3 regions of the Novosphingobium kaempferiae genome follow, and region 2 is predicted to be linked to each of the others. Evidence: riboswitches for the same ligand, from Rfam matches in the RefSeq annotation. Region 2 holds a riboswitch; each other region holds the start of a gene.
The links. Region 2 has a riboswitch for cobalamin ahead of LO787_RS04980 (TonB-dependent receptor domain-containing protein). Riboswitches for the same ligand answer to the same signal wherever they lie in the genome.

Region 1: linked by a shared signal. The riboswitch ahead of cobW (cobalamin biosynthesis protein CobW) and the one ahead of LO787_RS04980 (TonB-dependent receptor domain-containing protein) in region 2 are both predicted to bind cobalamin.
Region 3: linked by a shared signal. The riboswitch ahead of LO787_RS00640 (TonB-dependent receptor) and the one ahead of LO787_RS04980 (TonB-dependent receptor domain-containing protein) in region 2 are both predicted to bind cobalamin.

What each region holds. Positions count from the first base shown of each region.
Region 1 covers NZ_CP089301.1:3,378,259-3,381,451, reverse strand. The annotation lists gene fahA (fumarylacetoacetase) at 1-308, shown strand, start outside; gene LO787_RS15350 (alpha/beta fold hydrolase) at 319-1,314, opposite strand; cobalamin riboswitch at 1,434-1,680, shown strand; gene cobW (cobalamin biosynthesis protein CobW) at 1,864-2,913, shown strand; gene cobN (cobaltochelatase subunit CobN) at 3,038-3,193, shown strand, end outside.
Region 2 covers NZ_CP089301.1:1,078,941-1,082,133, forward strand. The annotation lists gene LO787_RS04980 (TonB-dependent receptor domain-containing protein) at 1-1,794, opposite strand, end outside; cobalamin riboswitch at 1,919-2,112, opposite strand; gene LO787_RS04985 (cell wall hydrolase) at 2,284-3,193, shown strand, end outside.
Region 3 covers NZ_CP089301.1:125,785-128,977, reverse strand. The annotation lists gene LO787_RS00640 (TonB-dependent receptor) at 1-1,486, opposite strand, end outside; cobalamin riboswitch at 1,674-1,913, opposite strand; gene LO787_RS00635 (aromatic ring-hydroxylating oxygenase subunit alpha) at 2,084-3,193, opposite strand, start outside.

The DNA of each region.
Region 1 (3,193 bases), 2.3 Mb from region 2:
CCGGACCGGCGACGAACATGTACTGGACCGTCAACCAGATGGTCGCGCATCATGCCTCGAACGGCTGCAACCTCAACACCGGCGACCTGCTCGGCACCGGCACGATTTCAGCGCCCGTGCGCGAAGGCTACGGCAGCCTGATGGAGTTGTCCGAAGGCGGAAAGTCGCCGCTGTCCCTGCCGAGCGGCGAGACGCGCACGTTCCTTGAGGACGGCGACGAGATCGTCATCACCGCCACCGCATCCGCCCCTGGCCGTGCGACCATCGGCTTCGGCGAATGCCAGGCGAGGATCCTGCCGGCGCGGTAAGCGCGCCAGCTTACTCCAGCGCTTTCAGCAAGTCCGCATGGAAGCGCTGGGGCGCCTGTACCTGGGGGCTATGGCCGTATTCCGGGTAGGCGATCAGCTTCGATCCCGGAATGCGCGCCGCCGCCTCGCGCGCCAGCTTGGGATAATTGCCGAGGATCGCGCGCAGCACCGGGTCGGCGCGGTTCTTGCCGAGCGCGGTGTTGTCCTTCTCGCCGATCATCAGCACGGTCGGCACGGCGATGCGCCCGATCTCGTGGATCACCGGCTGGTTGAACACCATGTCCGAGGTCAGCGCCTGGTTCCACGCCACGATGGCGCCGTCCTGGCCAGCATACATCGACGCGAGCATATCGACCCAGCGGTCGTAGTCGCTGCGCCATTGTCCGGCATAGTAAGTACTCTGCTGGTAGGCCTTGATGCTCTCTCGGGTGGTCCTCAGTTCTCCCGCATAGAGCCTGTCCACCGTGGTGTTGGGCACGCCCTTGGCGCGCCAGTCCTCAAGCCCCAGCGGGTTGACCAGCACCAGCTTCGACACGTCCCCCGGATACTGCAGCGCATAGCGCATCGCCAGCATCCCACCCATCGAGTGGCCGACGATCACCGGCTTCTCGACCTTCAGCCGGGTGAGCAGTTCATGCGTGTTCGCCGCCAGCGTGTGCAGCCCGTACTGGTAGCGATCCGGCTTGCTGGACTTGCAGAAGCCAACCTGATCGGGCGCGATCACGCGGTATCCCGCGCCGGTCAGCGCCTTGATCGTCGTATCCCAGGTAACCGCGCAGAAGTTCTTGCCATGCAGCAGCACCGCCGTGCGCCCGTTCGCCTTCGCAGTCGGCATCACGTCGAGATAGGCCATCTCCAGCGTCTCGTTCTGGCTGGTGAAGCCGAAGCGCTGCACCGGGCGGCCATAGGAGAAGTCGGCCAGCATCGGATCGGCGCTGGCGGGAACCGAGAAGCTGGACGCTATCGCCAGAGCAATAACCGGGGCAACGGAACGGCGGGCAGGCAAAACGGCATCTCCTTCAAAAGCTTGACGGTGCAATGTTCGCAGGCGCGAAGGGTTGCCGCAACAGGGCACTTGCGCGTCCCCCTACGCCCCGGTATCCGCCGTGAAGACCGGGCGCGAGCCCGGACGAAGATCGCGCCGGTGCCCCGCAAGGGGCTTAAAAGGGAAGGCGGTGGGAACGGTTCGCCGTTCGAATCCGCAGCTGTCCCTGCAACTGTAAGCGGTGAGCGCGATGCACATCGCTTCCCCCACACTCCGCGGGGAAGCAGCCACTGAGGCCGGACGCTGCGACATGCGAGGCTTCGGGAAGGCCGTGCATCGATGCGTTGACCCGCGAGCCAGGAGACCTGCCTGCGTCTGGTCGCTCTTGCTTTGGTCCAGGGGATGGCCGGGGCACGGTTCACCGTCTGAGCGACGACACGCATGCGGCTTCGGGGCCGCAGCGAGCATGGTCGTCGGGCGTCTTCGCGCCTGTCCGTCGCCCCTGCCCGCGCCGTCGTCTGCCCGACGGTACGCCCCGCCGCGACACGTCGCCGGCGCGGGAGAAGAGCCTTGAGCAAAGTACCCACCACCGTCATCACCGGCTTCCTCGGCGCCGGCAAGACCACGCTGATCCGCCACCTTCTGCAGAACGCCAAGGGCCGCCGCCTCGCGCTCGTCATCAACGAGTTCGGCGACGTCGGCGTCGACGGCGAACTGGTGAAGGGCTGCAACGACGAAGCCTGCCCCGAGGACGATATCCTCGAACTGGCCAACGGCTGCATCTGCTGCACCGTCGCCGACGACTTCCTGCCGACCATGCAGAAGCTGCTCGATCGCGAAACGCCGCCCGACCACATCATCATCGAGACCTCCGGCCTCGCCCTGCCCAAGCCGCTGGTCAAGGCGTTCCAGTGGCCCGACATCCGCACCCGCGCGACGGTGGACGGCGTTGTCGCGCTGATCGACGCCGATGCCGTCGCCGCCGGTCGCTTCGCCACGGACGAGGAAGCGCTCGCCGCCGCTCGCGCCGCCGATCCCAACCTCGACCACGACAGCCCGCTGGAGGAGCTGTTCGAGGAACAGCTCGGCTGCGCCGACATGGTCGTGCTCAACAAGACCGACCTCGTCGATGCGGATGTGCTCGCGCAAGTCGAGAAGACCGTCGCCGCCGAGACCCGCTCCGGCGTCAAGATCGTGCGCGCGGACCACGGCGCGGTGGACATCGCCGCGCTGCTCGGCATCGTCGCGGCGGCGGAGGACGACCTCGACAGCCGCAAGTCGCACATCGACGGCCTCGACGACGATCACGATCATGATGACTTCGACACCTTCATCCTGAACGGCAGCGAAGTGGCCAACCTCGACGCGCTGCTGGCGGGGCTGAAAGACCAGATCGCCGCGCATGACGTGCTGCGCGTGAAGGGCATGGTCGCGCTGGCGGGCAAGCCCAGCCGCCTCGTCGTGCAGGCCGTCGGCCCGCGCATCCAGCACTTCTTCGACCGCGCATGGAAGGCGGAGGAACCGCGCCGCACGCAGCTGGTGGTGATCGGCCAGAAGGGCCTCGACCGCGCTGCCATCGAAGCCGCGCTGGCGGGCGTCCTGGCTTCGGTTCCGGCGTAAACCTGGCCATGCACCCCACGCTTCGTCATTGCGAGCATAGCGAAGCAATCCAAAGCGGTTTGCGCCCCGCTGGATTGCTTCGCGGCTTCGCCACTCGCAATGACGAGCAAAGGGGCGCGCTCTGATGCACCTGCTATCCGCTACCCCGGGCACGATCTCCAACGGCGAGGAGGCGATCGACCTCGACCAGCCGCCGGGCGACATCGTGATCCTGACGGTGGCGGACAGTGAACTTGCCTGCTTCGCCAAGGCGGCGGCGCAACTGCCGGAGGGCGGCCCA
Region 2 (3,193 bases):
CATCTTGACGCGGATACCCGCATAAGCGGATCGGCCGGGGGTGCCGTAAGTCCGTACCACTTCGTAGTGCTCGTCGAACAGGTTTTCGACCCGCCCGTAGATTTCAACGTTGTCGGTCACCGCGAACGCACTGCGCAGTCCGACGACGACATTGCCGCCCACGTACTGGGTGTTGGCCGTATCGTCATAACGACCGCCGCCGACCCTCAGGTCCGCGCCCAGCTTGAGGCCAAGTTCCCAGACCTTGTCGATGCTCGCATACAGGTTGCTCTTCGGCCGACGGGCCAGAAGCGCACCGGTGATCTCGTTCGTGGCGTGGAGATACGTGTAGGCGAGGTTGACGTCGAAGCCCTGCCAGTTCGTCACCTGCATGCCCAGCTCGACGCCCTTGGCGCGCGCGCGACCTACGTTGTAGTAGTTCCAGTTCGCCAGGTCGTAGTCGATCAGGTTGCGGGTCTTGCGGTCGAAATAGGTCAGCGTGAAACGGCCCGTGCCCTCGGCAAACGGCTGCTCAAGCCCGACATCCCAGCTCTTGGAAGTCTCCGGATCGAGCGCCCGGAAGCCTGCGTTGGTGTAGAGCTGGTAGAGCGAGGGCGCCTTGAAACCCTCGCCGTAGCTGGCGCGCAAAACGGGCGCATCGACGCCGGTGCCGATGACCCACGCGCCATTGGCGGCCAGGGTCGTCTTGTGCCCGAAGTCCGAATTGTCGTCGTAACGCACACCGCCGTTCAGGGTGAGCCCGGCAAGCGGATGCAGTGTCAGGTTGCCGAACAGGCTGTCGATGCTGGTCGAGTCCTTCGATCCGTAATTGTCGTCGAACTTCTGCTTCTCGGTCTCGCCGCCGACGAGGATCGAGGCCATCTCGACCGGCGCGAAGCTGATCTGGCCTTCGAACCGCTCGGTGCGGCCATTGGTGGTGTAGGGGCCGAACACCGCGTCATCGGAAATGCGGCGGGTGTCGTTCAGGCCATAGCCGATCCGCGCGTTCAACCGGCCGTCGAGGCCAGCGTAACGCAGGTTCGCATAGCCCAGCGTATCGCGCTTCATGCCCAGGTTGAGCGCATCTGCGCCCGTGTTGTCGTAGTCGTAGTTCGCCTTGGTGTAGAACCCGCCGGCGTCCGCCGACAGTCCCGGCGCGAACTCGATCGAGGCGCGCGCGTTGGCGCTCTTGCTCTCGAAGCCGTCCTTCTCGGTAGCGCCGCGGCGTTCGTTGAAGGCGGAGAAACCGTCGCCTTTCAGCCAGTTTCCGCCCAGCGTCAGGCCCACCGGGCCGACCAGACCGGCCGCAGAGACGCTCGCCTGCCTGCGGTCGCGCCAGCCGTATTCGGCCTGGCCGCGCGCGGTCCATTCCTCGGTCGGTCGGGCGGTGATGAAGTTGATGACGCCGCCGATGGCGCGGCTGCCCCACAGCACGCCCGAGGATCCGCGCACGACCTCGACGCGGTCGAACTGGCGGATGGGCAGCGCGCCGAAATCGAAGCCGCCGCCGACGTCGCCGGGGTCGTTGATGCGCACGCCGTCGATCAGGACGAGGCTCTGCGCGTTCTCCGCACCGCGCACGAAGACGCTGGAAGGCTGGCCGAAACCGCCGGACTGGACGGTCGAAACGCCGGGAATGCGGGACAGAACGTCGGTTGCGGTGGTCGCCTGGACGCGCTCGATCTCGTCGCGGGTGACGACGCTGACGGACTGGCCTACCTGCGTGATCGGGGTCGGCTCGCGAGTGGCGGTGACGACGATCTGCTCGTCCGCCTCCGCCATCGCAGGCGTGCTCAGCACAAACGCGGAACTCAACAAAAACAGATACTTCATAGCACTTCCTCCGAACCTTGAACGTCTTTGCCGTTCGTGGCGGAGGCGTGCGCGTCTTCCTTCCGACGCGTCACACTCGCTGCATCCGGAACACCCCGTCCGGCTGCGGAACGACCGTCAACGGGCAGGTCTCCTGGCTCCCGGATCGTCGGCCCGCCTTCGCCTTCCCGGCCCGCTTTTCGCGGAGCCAGTGGCTTGGTGGAGGGGGCCTCCCCGGTCACAGTTGCGGGGGCAGCGCCGGCATTCGCAGCCGACTTCCCTCTTAGGCCCTTGCGGGCAACCCATGACGTGAAGGCGCGGATAACCGCGGCTTTCGGGCTTGGCAAGCGCCGCCGCGACTCACCCAATTTCTTAAGTCATTAGGCGTAGAGGGCGTTGCTGTGCCGCAACGGGACGGCCGCGAAAGACGCCGTGCGCCGCAGGAAAAGGCGGGTTACGGCGATCTTGCACAGATGCACTGAAAGGAACCTAGTGGCGCCTGAACCCTCCCCTGCCGGAACCGACGCCGCATTGGCGCGCCCGGTGGATTCGGGAGAGGAGCACTTCGAGCGTCCCCGCGATTTCGTCGCCCGCTACCCGCGCCGTTCGCGCGGCGTCGGCCATCGACCCGTCGTGCTTCGCCGCCGCTGGACCTTCGGCGTGACCGCGCTCGCCGCCGTCGCGCTGCCCGCCTTCGCCGCGCCCGAGGGATGGGACAGCTTCGCCATCGCCGACGCCACGCAGGCCGAAAGCGGGCCGCTGCCCATGCCGTTCGAGCAGAGCGGCGCCAGTTTTCCCGGATCGGCCTTCTACTACCTCGACACCGAGGTCCGCCCGCTTCAGGTCGGCGAGGGCATCCGTTCCGACGCCGACGACAGCGTGTCCGGCCCGCTCCCCACCGCGCGGCCGCTCTATGTCGACAATTCCGGCGTCGACCGTACCCGCGCGCTCCAGTGCATGACCGCCGCGATCTATTACGAAGCGGCGAGCGAGCCCGACGCCGGGCAGCGCGCGGTGGCACAGGTCGTGCTCAACCGCGTCGCGCACCCTGCCTATCCCAAGACCGTGTGCGGCGTGGTCTATCAGGGCTCGGAGCGATCGACCGGCTGCCAGTTCTCGTTCACCTGCGACGGATCGCTTGCCCGCCACCCGCAGCGCATGTTCTGGGAGCGGGCGGAGAACGTCGCCCGCGCGGCGCTGGCCGGGTACGTCTATGCGCCGGTCGGCCTCGCCACGCATTACCATACCGTCCAGGTGAATCCCTACTGGGCACCGAGCCTGCAGTACCTGAGCACCATCGGCGCGCACCGCTTTTACGCATTCCGGGGCGCAGCTGGCAGCGCGGCGACGTTCCGCTTCGCCTACCTCGGCGGCGAGCCGCTTGCCGCACCGCACCGTCACG
Region 3 (3,193 bases), 950 kb from region 2:
CGGCGGCGGCGGAGTACTGCGCATAGAGTGAGATGTTGTCGGCCGGGTTGTAGACCAGCCCCGCGCGCCAGCTCGTGCTGGGATAATGCGCGGTATAGTCCGCAGTCGGGTCGAGCGCGTCGTGCCGTTCGGTCTTCGGGCGGTCGTAGCGCAGGCCCGTCACCAGCGAGAGGCGGTCGGAGAACGACAGGCGGCTCTCCCCGAACAACGCCCATTGCTCGACATCGGTCTTGTACTTGTACCGGGTGCCGAACGTACCGTCGAGGAACGTGCCCGGCGTGTAGTCGTAGGGGTCGACGAGGTCGAAGCGGCTGTTGGGCGAACTGTCGGTGCGCAGCAGCGAGCCGGTGTTGTACTCGCCGCCAAGGCTCAGGCGGTGCTCCAGTCCGAACAGGGTATGGTCGAACACCGCGTTGAAGCGGTCGCCCCACTGCTTGGTCTTGTAGAAGATTTCGAGGTAGCTCGACCGCCGGATCTGGTCGCCGGACCAGGCGTAGCCCTCCGCATTGCGCCAGTGCTTGAAGCCGGTGAGGTAGTAGGCGACGTTGGTGATGGTCACGCCCTCGGCGGGTGTCCATTCGGCCTTCGCCTGCGTCCAGGCATCGTCGAAGCGCAGAGAGCGGTCGGCGACGTTGTAGTTTTGCTTGCGGATATCGCGGACCAGCTTTCCGTCGCGCAGCGGCGTGCCGTACCAGATCGTCGGGTCGAGGTCGGCCCGGTCGTGGGTCAGCGTCAGTACGAGGTCGTCGCTGGCCTGGTAGCGCAGTGCCGCCGACAGCGCGAGGCTGCGCGAACGGCCGCGCTCCATCCACCCGTCCGAGCGATTGTGGCTGAGATCGACGCGGTAGGAGAGCCGGTCCCCGATCGGCCCGCCAATGCCGCCTGCCGCGGCGTAAGTGTCGAAGGAGCCGCCGCTGAGGCGCACTTCGCCCTCGAACTCTTCGGTGTTGGGCTTCTTGCGCACGACGTTGATCGCGCCGCCGATGCCGCCTTCGCCGTAGAGCACGGAGGCCGCGCCGCGCAGTACCTCGATACGCTCCGCCATCCACGGGTCGGCGGGGAAGGTCTGCGTCGTGGTCGTGTAGACGCGCATCCCGTCATAGAGCTGCATCACCGAGGTGTAGCCGGTGAACCCGCGCGAACTCAGCGAGTAACCGAAGGCCGAGCTGTTGTTGATGAGGCCGGGCGCGCGTGCGGCGGCGGCAACGACGGTGCGGTCGCCGAGGCTGCGGATCATCTCCTTGGTGATGACGTCGACGCTGGCGGGTGTCTGCATCGGCGTCAGGCCGAGGCGGCTGGAGGCGTCGGCCTGCTGGCCGAGTTGCAGGACGCCGGCCTTGCGTGCGGTGACGACGATGTTCTCGGCGCTGTCCGGCGCGCCTTCATCGGCGGCTTCCTGCGCCTGGGCCGAAGTCGCCGCCATGGCCAGCGCGCAGCACGAAGCGCCCGCACGGATCACGGACGAAAGGAAAGTTCTCGTATTCATGAATGATACCCCCGTTGCGTTTCCCAGTCGAACGGACAGGTTCCCGCGTGAGGGCGATCCCCGCGCGAGTGCAGCGGCGGAATCCGGGCGCGAACGAGCGACCGGCGAAACCCGCCGTTGCGGCCTGGCCGCAAGTTCGTCGCTCAGACGGAGTACACCGTGCCGCGGCCATCCCCTGGACCAAGGCAAGAGCGACCGGACGCTGGCAGGTCTCCTGGCTCGCGGGTCATCGCTCGATGCACGGCCTTCCCAGGCCTCGCAGGAGTTAGCGTCCGGCCCAGTGGCTGCGGCAGGGCACCTTGGCCTGCCGCGATATGCATCGCGCTCACCGCTTACAGTTGCAGGGACAGCCTCGGCTTCGAGGGATGATCCCTCTCACCGCGTTCCCTTTTAAGCTCCTTTCGGAGCACCGGCGCGATCGATGTTGCGATTGGACTCATGTCCGTTCGCAACATCGCGTGCGTTACGTCGCGCGGGGACGTCGTGCAAGCGGATAAAAGGGGGAGGGTGGCCACGCCGGGCCGGGCATCGGCATGGCGTAACGGACCATCGCCCCCGTGCAGGCAGGGGCGATGGATTTTGGGACAAGCGCCGGGATCAGAACCCGAGGTCTTCGATCCCGCCATCGAAGTTGCCGCCCAGCTTGTTGTTGGCGGCGGCCAGCTTCTCGGCCGGAACGCCTGCCAGGTAGCCGTCGATGATGCGCTGGTAGTTGCTGATGAGCCCCTCGACGCGGCTCGACAGGCGCATGAACTCGAACCCGCTGGCGTGCAGGCCCTTCTGCTGGATCGGGATGTTCGAATAGTCCTGCCGCGGGATCGGCGGGAATTCCGCGCTGTCGAACGGGAGCACGATGGGCTCCATGACCGGCTCGGGCTCCTGCCCCTCGGGGAAGAAGGTCAGCGACCAGATTTCGAAGAAGCAGCTTTCCGGGCCGAGCGGGCGGATGCGGTAGGCCGACATCGAGCTGAAGTAGGGCAGCAGGAAGTAGTGCGGGAAAAGGAACTCCACCGCGTTGACCGGGTCCGACTGCGCGACCGAGATGAGGTCCGGGATGGGCTCGCCGCGCTCCTTCAGCTGGGCGCTGACCTGATGCATGACCATGCCCAGCCACATCATCATGGCCTGCCCCTTGTCCTCCGGCAGTCCCTGCGTCGCGTGCTGGAGCGACTTCGCGATCTCCACTTCCTTCTCGTGGAGCATGCCCGCCATGCCTTCGCTGAGCAGTTCCATGTTTTTGATCTGCGCGGCTATGTTCTCCTCGATGGTCAGCGCCGGATCGGCGAGCATCGGGTGGCGGTCCGGGTTTTCCGCCATCGCGTACATCGAATCGTACATGGTCGGCACCGCATGCTGGAGCTGCGGGTGCGTCTGCATGACGTGGTAGCCCTCCATGAAGGCTTCCATCGCGATCTTCCAGTTCGCCGGGAGTACCGTGCCGTAGCACCATTCCGCCTTCAGCTTGTGGAGGTTGTGCGCCTCCAGCCGCTCGGCGACGGGGCCGAGGCTCTCGCGCACCGAGGGGGCATCATGGTCATGGTTGATCCACACGCAGCCGCCGTAGACTTCGGCGCGGCAGGGGATGAGGTTGATGTCGTCCTCGTCCATCTGGCGTTCGGAGAACAGGTACTTGCCGTAGACCAGCGTGTTCTCGCCATCCATGTTCCAGCGCCAGCCGTGGAACGGGCAGACGAAGCCGGACTTCGC